2 regions of the Rhizobium sp. PAMB 3182 genome follow, and region 2 is predicted to be linked to the other one. Evidence: riboswitches for the same ligand, from Rfam matches in the RefSeq annotation. Region 2 holds a riboswitch; the other holds the start of a gene.
The links. Region 2 has a riboswitch for S-adenosylmethionine ahead of ACU5AZ_RS07610 (O-succinylhomoserine sulfhydrylase). Riboswitches for the same ligand answer to the same signal wherever they lie in the genome.

Region 1: linked by a shared signal. The riboswitch ahead of metA (homoserine O-acetyltransferase MetA) and the one ahead of ACU5AZ_RS07610 (O-succinylhomoserine sulfhydrylase) in region 2 are both predicted to bind S-adenosylmethionine.

Annotation. Positions count from the first base shown of each region.
Region 1 covers NZ_CM128607.1:2,304,686-2,312,312, reverse strand. Annotated here, with positions in the region: gene ACU5AZ_RS11245 (hypothetical protein) at 1-378, shown strand, start outside; gene ACU5AZ_RS11240 (COG1470 family protein) at 545-1,726, shown strand; gene ACU5AZ_RS11235 (ABC transporter ATP-binding protein) at 1,723-2,667, shown strand; gene ACU5AZ_RS11230 (ABC transporter permease) at 2,654-3,610, shown strand; gene ACU5AZ_RS11225 (AAA family ATPase) at 3,788-4,627, shown strand; SAM riboswitch at 4,872-4,951, shown strand; gene metA (homoserine O-acetyltransferase MetA) at 5,031-5,975, shown strand; gene ACU5AZ_RS11215 (vWA domain-containing protein) at 6,000-7,184, shown strand; gene ACU5AZ_RS11210 (aldose epimerase family protein) at 7,272-7,627, shown strand, end outside.
Region 2 covers NZ_CM128607.1:1,527,117-1,534,743, forward strand. Annotated here, with positions in the region: gene ACU5AZ_RS07600 (methyl-accepting chemotaxis protein) at 1-417, shown strand, start outside; gene ACU5AZ_RS07605 (2'-deoxycytidine 5'-triphosphate deaminase) at 472-1,566, opposite strand; SAM riboswitch at 1,643-1,721, shown strand; gene ACU5AZ_RS07610 (O-succinylhomoserine sulfhydrylase) at 1,766-2,950, shown strand; gene ACU5AZ_RS07615 (CDP-alcohol phosphatidyltransferase family protein) at 2,976-3,602, opposite strand; gene apaG (Co2+/Mg2+ efflux protein ApaG) at 3,806-4,198, shown strand; gene ACU5AZ_RS07625 (FTR1 family iron permease) at 4,233-5,069, opposite strand; gene ACU5AZ_RS07630 (cupredoxin domain-containing protein) at 5,088-5,432, opposite strand; gene ACU5AZ_RS07635 (Hsp33 family molecular chaperone) at 5,609-6,595, opposite strand; gene argF (ornithine carbamoyltransferase) at 6,643-7,560, opposite strand; gene ACU5AZ_RS07645 (acetylornithine transaminase) at 7,590-7,627, opposite strand, start outside.

The sequences.
Region 1 (7,627 bases), 780 kb from region 2:
GTCGCCTCGCTGGGCAGCGCGGCCGCCCCGCTGGTCATCCTGACGGCCCTCGCATCGCAACTTTCCGCCGCCATGGCCGATTTGAACGGCGCCGCCGGGCTCGTCAACGGTGCGACACGCGGACGCATTCCGGTCAGGGGTGGCTATCTCGCGACCGCGCTGGTGGCCATCGCGGTCACCTGGTCGGCCGACATCTTCGAGATCATCTCCTATGCTTCCAAGGCATTCGTTCTCTACTACGGAATCCAGTGCGTTCAGGCACTTCTGGCAACATTGGAAGTAAAGAAGCGCGATATATTGCCGCAGAGAATTGTGTTTATCGCGGGTATAGCGCTTGCCGTTCTGGTGCTTGTTTTCGGCACGCCGGCCGCTGCTTAAGGCTTTTCTGACATTACGAGCTTGTAATTTTCCTGCCCGACTTTGGTCACATTTCGGGCAAAGCGTTTCCTTGTTCGCGCCACGGTCCGACCGGCCGGGGAGCGGGCACGCCACCACAACGAAGTCGAAAACAAGCCTCTAAGAAATCAGATTCGGGAGTGATGCGATGAATCGCTTACGCCGCCTTTCATCGGTGACCATGGTTACCGGTGCCGCCTTGCTGTGCTCAATTCCTGCCATGGCCCAGCAGGCCGACATGAAACCCTCGGGCCTCTGGCTCACCACCGATTATCCGGCCATTACCGAACGCATCGGGGAGGATGCGACCCTTTCCCTCAGTCTTGCCAATTCCAACGAACCGCCCGCCCGCGTCGAATTCAACGTCAACGGCCTGCCGGACGGTTGGAAATGGGAGCTTGACGGCGGGGGCAAGCCGGTCAAGGCCGCCATGGTCACCCCGGACGAGAACCGCAGCCTGCAGCTGAAGGTCAGCGCGCCGAAGGACGTCAAGGCCGGCACCTACGACTTCACCGTCATCGGCCAGACCGCCGACGGCCAGTCGCTGAAGCTGCCGATCACCATGACGCTCGCCGCCGCCGACCCGGACAAGGTGACGATCGAGCCGAAGCTTCCCGCACTTCGCGGCACGCCCCGGTCCAATTTCGACTTCGACCTGACGATCAAGAACGACAGCGCCGAAGATCAGACCTTCAACCTGCTCGCCGACGCGCCGGCCGGCTTCCAGACCACCTTCAAGGAACAGTACGGCAGCCAGGAGCTGACCAGCCTGCCCTTCAAGCCCGGCGAGACCAAGACCGTGAAGCTCTCGGTCACCCCGCCACGTGACATTTCCGCCGGCCAGTACCCTGTCGCCGCCGGCGCTTCCAACGACAAGGTGAAGGCCGCGACCAAGCTGATGCTCGACATCACCGGCCAGCCGAAGGTGGCGCTCGCCGCGCCCGAAGGCCGCCTCTCCGGCCGCGCCGAAGCCGGCAAGGAAGAAACCTTCGACTTCACCGTCTCCAACTCCGGCTCGGCGCCTGCCGCGAACGTGTCGCTGAATGCCAGCGCGCCGCAGGGCTGGAAGATGGAAGTCGATCCGAAGACCATTCCGGAACTCGCTCCCGGCAGCGACCAGAAGTTCGCCGTCCACATGACGCCCTCCGACAAGGCAATTGCCGGCGACTACATGGTCACCGTCTCGGCCCGCGGCGACGGCGTGTCGGATAGCTCCGACTTCCGCGTCACCGTCACCACCTCCACCATGTGGGGCCTCGCCGGCCTCGGCGTCATCGGCTCCGCCGTGATCGTTCTTGCCTTCGCGGTTGCCCGGTATGGCCGCAGATGAGCACGCCGGTCATAGAGGCGAAAGGCCTCCGGAAAGCCTATGGCCACCACATTGCGGTGGATGGCCTTGATCTGACAGTCGAGCGGGGCGAGGTCTTCGGCCTGCTCGGACCGAACGGAGCGGGCAAGACGACGACCATCCTGCTCCTGCTCGGCCTCACCGAACCCTCCGGCGGCGAGGTTCGTGTCCTTGGGCACGACCCCTACCGCGATCCACTCGCCGTCAAGCGGCGGGTGGGCTACCTGCCCGATGCCGTCGGCTTCTATGATTCGATGACGGCGCGGGAGAACCTCGCCTACACCGCGCGGCTCGCCGGCATTCCCGGCGATGAGGCGGCAAGGCGGATCGTCGAGGCAATGGATCGCGTGCGTCTCGGCCATGTCATCGACCGGCGCGTCGCCACCTTCTCGCGCGGCATGCGCCAGAGGCTCGGCATTGCCGACCTCCTGGTGAAGGCCTGCGAAGTGGCGATCCTCGACGAGCCGACCTCGGGCCTCGACCCGCAGTCGACGCAGGAACTGCTCGACCTGATCGTCAAGCTGGCCGGCGAAGGCATGACGATCGTGCTCTCCTCGCACCTTCTGTCCATGGTGCAGTCGATCTGCTCGCGGGTCGCGCTGTTCAGGAAAGGCAAGGTCGGCCTGATCGGCAAGGTCAGCGATCTGGCAAGCCAGGTGCTCGGCGGCGCCTATGTCATCGAGATCGACGCCGAGAACTGCGATGTCGCGGCTGTCGGCGGCGCCATCGACGGAGTGAGCAACGTCACCACCACCGGAACCGGCCGCTACCGCATCGACGCGGCTCGCGACGTGCGCGACGAACTGGCCGAAAAGATTGTGCAGTCCGGCGGCAGGCTGAAGGGCATGTCGATGGACCGCTCGAGCCTCGACGAGGTCTATGTCCGCTATTTCGAGGAGGGCGACCGCGATGAAGCAGCGTGAAGGATCTCCTTTCAAGGGTCTCGCAACCGTCGCCATGAAGGAGGCGGCCGATCACATGGGCAGCCCGCGCATGCATCTCGTCATGCTGCTGGTCATCCTGACGGCGATCGGCTCCATCTACGGCGCCATCGGCCAGATCAAGAACACGGTCGGGGAGGATCCCTTCCTGTTCCTGCGCATCTTCACCACCGCGCAGGACCCGTTGCCGTCGTTCATCGCCTTCCTGGGCTTCCTCCTGCCGCTGGTCGGCATCTCGCTCGGCTTCGACGCGATCAACGGCGAATACAATCGCCGCACGATGAGCCGCATCCTGTCGCAGCCGATCTACCGCGACGCGCTGCTTGCCGGAAAATTCCTCGGCGGGCTGATGGTGATCGGCATCTGCCTGATCACCCTCTGGCTGCTTGTCACCGGCATGGGCATCATCATGCTCGGCCTGCCGCCTTCCGGCGAGGAAATCCTCAGGGGCCTGACGTTCCTGCTGATCTCGCTCGCCTATGCCGGTGTCTGGCTGGCGATCTCGCTCCTGTTCTCCACGCTCTTCCGCTCGCCGGCGACCTCGGCGCTGGCAGGCCTGACGCTGTGGCTGATCTTCACGATCTTCTGGAGCATGATCGCGCCGCTGATCGCCAGCGCCATTGCGCCGGCCGATCCCTTCAACCCGGTCACCATCGTTCACCAGGCGGAAATCGGTCAGGCGCTGTCGCGCATCTCCCCGAACACGCTCTTCGGTGAGGCGACGATGGCGATCCTCAACCCCGCTACCCGCTCGCTCGGCCTCGTCTTCATGAGCCAGTTGCAGGGGGCGATCATGGGCATGCCGCTGCCCTTCGATCAAAGCGCACTTCTGATCTGGCCGCAGCTTTCCGGCCTGATCGCAGCAATGGTCGTGGTCTACACGATCGCATATGTCTCCTTCCAGCGTCAGGAGATCAGAGCGTAGGGCGTGCCGCCTGAAAGGCGGGGACCGGTTTTGGAGTAGCGGTGTTCTCCTTAGGCAGGCCGGTCTCCGCTTTCGCTCTGCAGAACCCGGCGGAAGTCAATTCCGCCGGGTTTTCTGTTGCCCGCGTCCCTCTCAGGCAATAGGTCTAGGTGGTTGAACAGCGGGAATGAACGAACGATGCGTTTTGAAGGAACGGAAGAATACGTCGCCGGCAAGGACCTGATGACGGCGGTGAATGCCGCGATCCGGCTGGAGCGACCGCTGCTGGTCAAGGGCGAGCCCGGCACCGGCAAGACGGAGCTTGCCCGCCAGGTGGCGAGCGCGCTCGGCCTCGACCTCCTCGAATGGAACATCAAGTCGACCACCAAGGCACAGCAGGGCCTTTATGAATATGACGCGGTCTCCCGCCTGCGCGACAGCCAGCTCGGCGACGAACGCGTCCATGACGTGAAGAACTACATCCGCAAGGGCAAGCTCTGGCAGGCCTTCGAGGCCGACCGAAAGGTCGTGCTGCTGATCGACGAGATCGACAAGGCCGACATCGAATTCCCGAACGATCTCCTGCAGGAACTCGATCGCATGGAGTTCCACGTCTACGAAACCGGCGAAACGATCGCCGCCGCCAACCGGCCGATCGTCATCATCACCTCCAACAACGAGAAGGAACTGCCAGACGCCTTCCTGCGCCGCTGCTTCTTCCACTATATCCGCTTCCCCGACGCAGAGACGCTGGAGCGCATCGTCGAGGTTCACTACCCAGGCATCAAGCAGTCGCTGGTTCGCGCCGCCCTCACGCAGTTCTACGAGATTCGCGAGACGCCGGGCCTGAAGAAGCGCCCGTCAACCTCCGAGGCGCTCGACTGGATCCGCCTCCTCGTCGCCGACGACGTCGATCCGATGAGCCTGCGCGGCGATGCGAAGAACGCCCTGCCGAAACTGCACGGCGCGCTGTTGAAGAACGAACAGGACGTCCACCTGTTCGAACGCCTGGCTTTCATGGCAAGGCGAGACGGCTGAAGCTTTCGCTCACCAACACAAAGTCCCCTCCCCAACCCCTCCCCACAAGGGGGAGGGGCTATCTCCCGCGGCACTCTTCACCCAGCCCGCTATCCTGATCATCAGGATGCTTATGGAAGCAGAGGCAGATTCGGCGGCAAAGCCCCTCCCCCTTGTGGGGAGGGGTTGGGGAGGGGCATGGCGCATGTCCATATTCCCCTGAGTGCGCTTTTTCTTGATTCTCATTCAAGTTGGCGCTATTTCATAGGCGTTCCGTGGTGATTTGGCCGGCCGGCTTGCAGCCACGTTAAAGAAGTCGCTAAAAAGGGCCGCGGACAAACGAATGTTCCAAGGACCGGTTGCGATTTCGCCGCCGGTTTTTTTGTCTTTGGGCTCGCGCCCGACCGCATGAAGGATGACTACGATGCCGATCAGAATTCCAGACGAACTCCCCGCCCGCGACATTCTCGTGCGTGAAGGCGTTAAGGTCATGGATGAGAAGACGGCGCTCCGGCAGGACATCCGGCCGCTGCAGATCGGCCTCCTGAACCTCATGCCGAACAAGATCAAGACGGAGACGCAGATCGCCCGCCTCGTCGGCGCCTCGCCGCTGCAGGTCGAGCTGACGCTGGTGCGCATCGGCGGGCACAAGGCGAAGAACACGCCCGAGGACCATCTGATCTCCTTCTACAACACCTGGGACGAGGTGAAGGATCGCAAGTTCGACGGCTTCATCATCACCGGCGCACCGATCGAGACGCTGCCCTTCGAAGACGTCACCTATTGGGATGAGTTGAAGCAGATCCTCGACTGGACCGAGACCAACGTCCATTCGAGCTTCTTCATCTGCTGGGGCGCGATGGCGGCGATCTGGCACTTCCACAAGGTGCCGAAGTACAATCTGCCGGCAAAGGCCTTCGGCGTTTACCGCCACAAGAACCTGAAGCCGGCATCGCCCTATCTGACCGGCTTTTCCGACGACTTCCAGATTTCCGTCTCGCGCTGGACCGAGGTGCGCAAGGAAGACCTGCGCGCAGGCTCGGGCCTGGAACTGCTGATGGAATCGAACGACACCGGCGTCTGCCTGATCTCCGAGGAAAAGTGCAACCGGCTCTACATCTTCAACCACGTCGAATATGACTCGACGACGTTGGCGGAAGAGTATTTCCGCGATGTCGAGGCCGGCACGCCGATCAAGCCACCGCACAACTACTTCCCGGATGATGACCCGACCAAGCAGCCGCTCAACCGTTGGCGCAGCCACGCCTTCCTGCTGTTCGGCAACTGGATCAACCAGGTCTACCAGACGACACCCTACGATCTCGCCGAGATCGGCCTCGACCGGATGGATCAGCGGCTGACAGGCTGACCGCGCCGGCCTATAGTCGCCTGCATGTTCATCCCGTTCTTCCTGAGCCTGAAGCAAGCCGGCGTCCCCGTGACGCTGAAGGAGTTTCTGACGCTGCTGGCAGGCATGGAGGACGGACTGGCCGACTATGATGTCGAGGCCTTCTACTACCTCGCCCGCACGGCGCTGGTGAAGGACGAGCGCTTCATCGACCGTTTCGACCGGACCTTCGCCGAATATTTCCGCGGGGTTGAAGCCGTTTCGGGATCGGCAGCCGGTCCGTCGGACGCCGCCATACCCGAAGAGTGGCTTCGCCGGCTCGCCGAAAGGCACCTGACGGAGGAAGAAAAGAAGCTCGTCGAGAGCCTCGGTGGCTTCGAAAAGCTGATGGAAACGCTAAAGGAGCGGCTCGCCGAGCAGAAGGAGCGCCACCAGGGCGGCAACAAGTGGATCGGCACCGCCGGCACCTCGCCCTTCGGTGCCTATGGCTACAATCCGGAAGGCGTGCGCATCGGCCAGGAAACCTCGCGCCACCGCCGGGCGGTCAAGGTCTGGGATCGGCGCGACTTCGCCAATCTCGACGACACGGTCGAACTCGGCACGCGCAACATCAAGGTCGCGCTGAAACGGCTGCGGCAATGGGTGCGGCAGGGAGCGCCTGACGAGCTGGACCTCAACGGCACCATCCGCGCCACCGCAGAACATGGCTATCTCGACGTCCAGACGCGGCCGGAGCGGCGCAACGCCGTCAAACTTTTGATGTTCTTCGACATCGGCGGCTCAATGGACGATCATGTCCGTGCCGTCGAAGAACTGTTTTCCGCGGCCAAGGCGGAATTTCGCCACATGGAATATTTCTACTTCCACAATTGCATCTACGAGGACGTCTGGAAGGATAACAATCGCCGCTACGGCGAGCGCACCCCGACGATGGAACTCCTCAATACCTACGGACCCGACTACAAGGCGATCTTCGTCGGAGATGCCTCCATGGCGCCCTACGAGATCACCCATCCTGGCGGTTCTGTCGAACATTGGAATGCCGAAGCGGGGGCAGTCTGGCTGAGACGGATCACCGACCACTTCCGGAAATCGGTATGGCTCAATCCCGTCAAGGAATCCTATTGGCACTACACCACGTCGATCGGCCTGCTGAGCGGCCTCATGGCAGGCCGGATGTTTCCCCTGACGCTCGGCGGACTGGAAAAGGCCACGCGGGAATTGTCTTGAAGTCTGCCCTGCGCCATGTATGCAATTGCCTGCCTCCGGCAGGCGGCACGAGAGTCAATCAACCGAAATGACGAAGAGGAATGGGAGATGACGGTCAAACCGTTGGAGCGTGAAATTTTCGGCCATACGGATGCCGGCGAGCCGGTCTATCGCGTGACGATCCGCGGTGGCGGCCTGACTGCCAACGTCATGACCTGGGGATCCGTCATCCAGGATCTTCGCCTCGAAGGCCACCAGCCGCCTCTCGTGCTCGGGTTCGAAGACTTCGACAGCTATCCGAAATATTCCTCCAACTTCGGCGCCACGCCGGGCCGCTGCGCCAACCGCATCGCCGGCGGCAAGTTCACGCTCGACGGCAAGGCCTATCAGCTGGATCTCAACGAAAAGGGCGTCAATCACCTGCATGGCGGCGCCAACAACATCGGCAAGCAGAACTGGGTGAT
Region 2 (7,627 bases):
GCGCAGCGTAGCGCACATGCCGCCAAGGAGATCAAGCACCTGATCTCGGCAAGCTCGAACCAGGTGAAGTCCGGCGTTTCCCTGGTGGAGGAGACCGGCACTGTCCTGACCGCGATCATCGAGCAGATCTCCGAAACCAGCGGGCTGGTCTCCATCATCGCCAGCAACACGACGGAGCAGTCCGCGCAACTGACCGAGGTAAATCACGCGATCTCCGAAATCGAGCAGATCACGACGCAAAACACCCAGATGGTGATCGACAGTTCACGCGAAATCCACGACCTGACCGCACGGGTCAACCATCTGCACGAGAAGCTCGCCCGGTTCAGGACGCGCGACGAAAAGCACGATAGCGCCTACGAGGGCCCGGAGCGGCGAAAGAGTGCCGGCCTGTCAATGCGCTACTCGGCTGCCTGAAACACGGAGACGCGGAGCCGTGAGAAGTCCGGTTCTGCGTCTCCGGCGATGATGTCAGGTGCGAAAATGCTTGGAGAGCTTCAGGCCCTGCGCCTGATAGTTGGAGCCAAGGCCGGAGCCGTAAAGCGAATGCGGCTTTTCCAGCATGTGTTCGTAGACAAGACGCCCGACGATCTGGCCATGCTCGAGGATGAACGGCACCTCGTGGCTGCGCACCTCGAGGACGGCGCGCGATCCCGTGCCGCCGGCGCCGGCATGGCCGAAGCCGGGATCGAAGAAGCCGGCATAGTGAACGCGGAACTCGCCGACCAGCGGGTCATAGGGCGTCATTTCCGCGGCATAAAGCGGCGGCACGTGCACGGCTTCGCGCGATACCAGGATATAGAACTCATCCGGATCGAGGATCAGTTCCTCGCGGCCGTGGCTGTAGAGCGGTTCCCAGAAATCGAACACCTCGTTGGCCGCCTTCTCGTCGACATCGACGACGGCGGTGTGATGCTTGCCGCGATAGCCGATCAGGCCGTCGTCGGCACTACCCTTGAGATCGATCGACAGCGCGATCCCGCCGCCGGACACGTTCGGCGTGTCGCTGGCGACCAGAGTCTCGCTTCTGTGAAGCGCCAGCAATTCGGTCTCGCTCAAGAGCGGCTGGCCGATGCGGAAGCGGATCTGCGACAGGCGCGAGCCCCTGCGCACGACGATCGGGAAGGTGCGCGGCGAGATTTCCAGATAGAGCGGACCGGAATAGCCGGCCGGTATCTTGTCGAATTCCTGGGCGTAGTCGGTGATGACGCGGGTGAAGATGTCGAGACGGCCGGTGGAGCTCTTCGGATTGGCGGAAGCCGACATGCCGGAGGGCAGATCGAGGCTTTCCATCAGCGGCACGATGTAGACGCAGCCCGTCTCCAGCACCGCGCCTTCGGAGAGGTCGATAACATGCAGTTTCAGCCGGTCGAGCTTGTCGGAGACAAGGTGGCTCGGGCCCGGAAGGAAGCTTGCCCGCACCCGGAACGCCTTGGCGCCGAGACGCAGGTCGAGGCTTGCCGGCTGCACCTGGTCGATGTCGAGTTCCGCCTGGCTCTTCAGCCTGCCGGCCTCGAAAAGTTCGCGAATGGCGCCGTCCGCCAGAATGCCCGTCTGTCTTGCCATATGTCCCGTCCTTGAAGTGTCAGGCACAAAACCAAACTCGAGGAATTGACGCAAGCGGTGATGGGGAGTATTTGGCTCCTTATCCCGTGGTGATTTGGCCGGTCGGCTTGCAGCCACGTTAAACAAGTGGCTAAAAAGACCGGGTTGAAACCGGTCTGCTTTTGCGGCCGGTTTTTTTGTTTTGGAAAGTGATCATGGCATGAGCAAGAATTGGCAACCGGCAACCCAACTCGTTCACGGCGGCTCGATCCGGTCGCAGTTCGGCGAAATGTCGGAATCGATCTTCCTGACGCAGGGCTTCCTTTATGAGAACTCGGCGTCGGCCGAGGCCCGTTTCAAGGGCGAGACCGAAGGCTATATCTACGCCCGCTACGGCAGCCCGACCAACGACATGTTCGAAAAGCGCATGTGCATGATGGAAGGCGCCGAAGACGCGCGCGCCACCGCATCAGGGATGGCCGCCATTTCGTCCTCCATCCTCTGCCAGGTCAAGGCCGGCGACCACATCGTCGCGGCCCGCGCGCTGTTCGGCTCCAACCGCTGGATCATCGAGACGCTCGCACCGAAATACGGCGTGACCTGCACGCTGGTTGACGGTCGTGATCTCGCCAACTGGGAAGCCGCCGTTCGCCCGAACACCAAGGTCTTCTTCCTGGAAAGCCCTACGAACCCGACGCTGGAAGTCGTCGACATCGCCGGCGTCTCGAAGCTCGCCAAGCAGGTCGGCGCCACGCTGATCGTCGACAACGTTTTTGCCACGCCGCTCTTCCAGAAGCCGTTCGAACTCGGCGCCGACGTCGTCGTCTACTCGGCCACCAAGCACATTGACGGCCAGGGCCGCTGCCTCGGCGGCATCGTGCTGTCCTCCAAGAAGTGGATCGACGAGAACCTGCACGACTACTTCCGCCACACCGGGCCGGCGATGTCGCCGTTCAATGCCTGGGTGCTGCTGAAGGGTCTGGAAACCTTGCCGTTGCGCGTCAAGCAGCAGACGGAGAATGCTGCAAAAGCCGCCGACTTCCTCGCCGAACACAAGGCCGTCGCCAAGGTCATCTATCCCGGCCGCAAGGACCATCCGCAGGCCGATATCATTGCAAAGCAAATGAAGGCCGGCTCCACGCTCGTCTGCCTCGAGCTGAAGGGCGGCAAGGAAGCGGCGTTCGCGATGCAGGATGCCCTGCAGATCATCAAGATTTCCAACAATCTCGGCGACACCAGAAGCCTGATCACCCATCCGGCGACGACCACGCACAAGAACCTCACCGACGAAGCCCGGGCCGAACTCGGCATTTCGCCCGGAACCGTGCGCCTGTCGCTCGGCATCGAGGACGGCGGAGATCTGGTCGCCGATCTCGAACAGGCATTGGACAAGGTCAAATACTGACCCCACATATCAGACCGCCGGGGCGTCACTCATGCCCCGGCCGTTCCTCCCGCATGATGCGCTTGGCAAAGAGGATGCGGGCGGCAGCGGTATAAAGCGTAAGCGCCGCGAAGAGATAGGCCAACCACCAGAACCAGTCCGGACAAAGGCAGGCAATCGCAAAGACGGCGATCGTCTCCGTCGCTTCCGCCAGTCCCGTTGTGAAATAGAACGATTTTTCACCGCGCGCATCGGTCGTCAGCCGGCGCTTTTCGGCCATGACGGCAAAGGCGAGGAAGCTCGATCCGTTGACATAGAAGGCAAACAGAAGGACGGCGCCGGCAATGCCGTTTCGCGCCGGGTCGGCGATGACGAAGGCGAGAGGGACGGCGCCGTAAAACACGAAGTCCAGGACGATATCGAGAAAGCCGCCGAAATCGGTCTTGCGCGTTGCACGGGCAATGGCGCCGTCAAGACCGTCTCCAAGCCGGCTGGCAAGCAGAAACGGCAGTGCCAGCCAGCCGTGACCGGAGGCAACAAGGGCCGCAGAGAAGAGGCCCAGGCCGCAAGCGATCAACGTCATGGTGTCCGCGCCGACGCCCCGTTCCGCGAGCCATTCGCCCGTCTGCCGCAGGTGCGGATCGATGCGCTTTCTGATTGCACCGTCGAGCATGCGTCTCCCTCCCCTTGCCTTATTCATCCGCACCCCGAAAACCGGCTTGCCTATGAGCACGCACATATTAACCTAACCTATTATGATTAACGGCAAAAACCGCGTTCATTTCTGGTTTTTAATACTTGAGTACGGGCATCCGGCTTGACGCAACCGGCAGGCTATACGATATCGTTTATGAAATCTTAAGGAAGGTGTCCGGTATGTATCGCGCGCTGACACGGGACATAGAAGTTGTGGTGGAGCCCTACTATCTGGAGGAACAGTCCGATCCGGAAGACAGCCGCTATGTCTGGGGTTACCGGATCGTCATTTCCAACAATTCCGACATATCCGTCCGGCTGATCAGCCGCTACTGGCACATCACGGACCAGAACGGCCAGGTCGATGAAGTGCGCGGTCCCGGCGTCGTCGGCGAACAGCCGCGGCTGTCGCCAGGCGATTCCTATGAATACTCATCGGGCTGCCCGCTCGACACTCCGTCCGGCGTCATGTTCGGCCATTACCAGATGTCGACGGATGAGGGCGAACTGTTCGAGGTCGACATTCCGGCCTTCTCGCTCGACACGCCGGACATGACCCGCACCCTCAACTGACAGAGTTTAACAGCCGCGCCTCCGGTCGGGAGGACTATCCGGCATTCGCATGGCTGGCAGGCTGGTGCCCACGGGCTGCCAGCGTGCGGGTGGCGACGACGACCGCAATTAGCGTCACGACATAGACCAGGACCTGGAACTCGCTCGGCTGCTGGGAGTAGCCGAACATGGTGTGCATCAGACGGCCCGGAATGCTGCCTTCCTCGAGAAGCCAGGACGTGTCCCACGCGGTCGCGGACAGCCAGTCGATCTTGCCGGCGCGTTCCAGATAGGCTGCCGACTGCGACGCCATGCTGGCGGCGAGGAAGGTGATGAGAACGCTCGTCACCGAGAACAGGTGACGCATCGGAATCTTCACGAGGCCGAAATAGGTGAGCGCCGAGACGCCGGCTCCGAGAACGAGGCCGAGTGCCGATCCGAGCGCCAGCGACGACCAGCTGTCGCCTCCGGCGAGGATGATGCCGTACATGAAGAGCGCGATTTCGGCGCCTTCGCGCAGGACAGCGATGCCGACGACCAGCGCAAGCGCTGCCAGCGAACGCTGCCCGTCGCTGACCGCCTTGCCGGTGGCGGCGAGATCGGCGGCGAGTTCACGCCCGTGATGCGCCATCCAGAGATTGTGCCAGATCAGCATGACGGCGGCGATCGCCAGGATGCCGGCGTTGAAGAGCTCCTGCCCGAAGCCATCCGCCCATTCGGAGACGACGCCGGCAAATGCGGCCAGCACCACGCTTCCGGCGATGCCTCCGGCAACACCGGCGGCGATCCACCAGCGGCTGCCGGCAACCAACCGGGTTGCGGCCAGCACGATGCCGACGATCAGGCCGGCTTCAAAAATCTCGCGGAAAACAATGACCAGTGCGCCCAGCATGCCTCTTCCTCCGTCACATTATTCGACGACGACGTGGCCGACATACTGTTTGGGATGGAAGTCGTCGAAGAAGTCGTAGGTGCCAGGCTCCTGCGCCCGCACGTTCACCACGATGTCATGGCCGCTTTCGACGATCTTTTCAAAACCGAGCGCGCCCGACTCCAGCTCAACCGGCAACTCCGTCTTGTTGTGGAGCTTGATGCGGAACGGTTCGCCTGCCTTCGCGCTGATCTGCTGAGGGCTGAAGCTCTCGCTGCTCAAGGTGATCTCGTAGGTCTTGACGTCAGCGGCTGTCGCGGCGCTAAAGGCCGTACCGGCCAGAATGGCAATGGCGGCCACGGCGATGGTCATGCGTTCCTTCATCGGGTCAACTCCGGATCGTTGGCGATGGCCGGCAGGTTGCCGGGCCATCAGATTTGCTGCAGCCTTAATATCATGAGATCATTTATCAAGAAATATTATGTCGCAGGCAGCGCATCTCCGGCCGGCGCGGCCCGACGTTCTCGGCCAAGAAAGCCCGAAGCAGCAGCGGACCGGCCTTATTCGATCACCTCGTTGGCGTCGAACACATAGGTCGTCGAACAAAACTCGCAGGTGACCGCGATCTTGCCGTCTTCCTCGCTCGCCAGGATCTCCTCTGCCGAGAAGCCCTTCAGCACGCCGCCGATCTTCTCGCGCGAACAGGAGCAGCGATCGAATACCGGCTGGGGTTCGAAGACCCGCACGCCGCGTTCGTGGAACAGCCGGAACAGCAGCCGCTCCGAGCCTACCTGCGGATCGGTCAATTCGTCCGCATCGATCGTTTCGGCGAGCGTGCGGGCCTCCATCCAGGCATCGTCTTCGAACATCGGCAAGGCATTGTCGTCGCCATCACCACCCGGAAGATCCGGCTGGCGCATGCGCTCCGGCGCTTCGGGCAGGAACTGAACGATGAGGCCGCCGGCCCGCCAGGTATGCCGGGCCTTGCCGTCCTCGTCACGATCGTAGAGCTCGGCCGCGGCAAGCCGCATATGCGTCGGGATCTGTTCCGACTGGCGGAAATAGGTGCCGGCGATTTCCTCCAGCGACGCGCCGTCGAGCGCGACGATGCCCTGATAGGGCTGGCTGAAGCGACCCTGGTCGATGGTGAAGGCGAGGACGCCCGTGCCAAGCAGCTGCTCGGGCTCGGCCATGCCTTCGCTGATGGCAAGCTCAAGGGCCTCCTCGTCGAAGCGGGCATAGGCGCGCATGCTGTCGGGCGTCGAAAAATCGGCAACGAGCAGGTCGACCGGACCGTCGCTTTTCGTCTGGACGGTGAACTTGCCTTCAAACTTCAGCGACGTGCCGATGAGCACGGTGAGCGTGATGACTTCCGCCAGAAGCCGGGCAACCGGCACGGGGTAGTCATGGCGGCCCAGAATGGCGTCGAGCATCGGGCCGAGCTGGACGGCGCGACCGCGAACGTCGAGCCCTTCCACCTGGAAAGGCACGACGTGATCATCACCGGCGAATCCGAATTCGCCGAGCTTGGTGGTTTCTTCCGCCATGGCGGATACTCCTTAAGTTTCGGCGCGCGAAACGAGGCGGCGCCGTATCAGATGGCCCCGAGGCACCAGGCCAGAATGGACTTCTGCGCATGCAGGCGGTTTTCCGCCTCATCAAAGACAACAGACTGCGGTCCGTCGATCACGTCGTCGGTCACTTCCTCGCCGCGATGCGCCGGCAGGCAATGCATGAACAACGCATCGTCCTTCGCCCGGCCCATCAGCTGCTTGTTGACCTGGAAGGGCTGGAAAATGTTGTGGCCGCGCGCCTTGTGCTCCTGGTTCATCGAGACCCAGGTGTCGGTGACGACGCAGTCGGCCCCCGACACGGCCTTCTCGGCGTCGTGGCAGAGCATGATTTCAGCGCCTTCATTGCGCGCCCAGTTCAGGAACTTGTCGTGCGGCTCGGATCCCAGCGGCACGGCCATGTTCATGCGGTAGCCGAAGCGGGCCGCACCTTCCACGAAGGAATGCAGCACGTTGTTGCCGTCGCCGGTCCAGGCGATGGTCTTGCCGGCGACCGGCCCCTTGTGCTCCTCGAAGGTGAGCAGGTCGGCCATGATCTGGCAGGGATGCGTGTCGTCCGTCAGGCCGTTGATCACCGGCACCGTCGCATGCTCGGCAAGCTCGAGCAGGCGCTTGTGGTCGGTGGTGCGGATCATGATGGCGTCGACATAGCGCGACAGCACCTTGGCCGTGTCGCCGATCGTCTCGGCGCGGCCGAGCTGCATTTCGGTTCCCGACAGGAAGAGCGTCTCGCCGCCGAGCTGGCGCATGCCGACATCGAAGGAGACGCGCGTGCGAGTGGACGGCTTTTCGAAGATCATCGCCAGCATCTTGCCGGCAAGCGGCTTGTCAGCCGTTCCGTCCTTCGTCGCCACCTTGCGCGTGCGTGCGTCGTTCAGAATACCCCTGAGTTCCTCCGAGGAGACCGCGGAAAGATCGAGAAAATGCTTGGGAGCTGCCATGATAACCTGTCAGAATTCGCTTGGCCGCCTCAGGCGGACTTCTTGATATGAGCGGAATGAAGCGCCT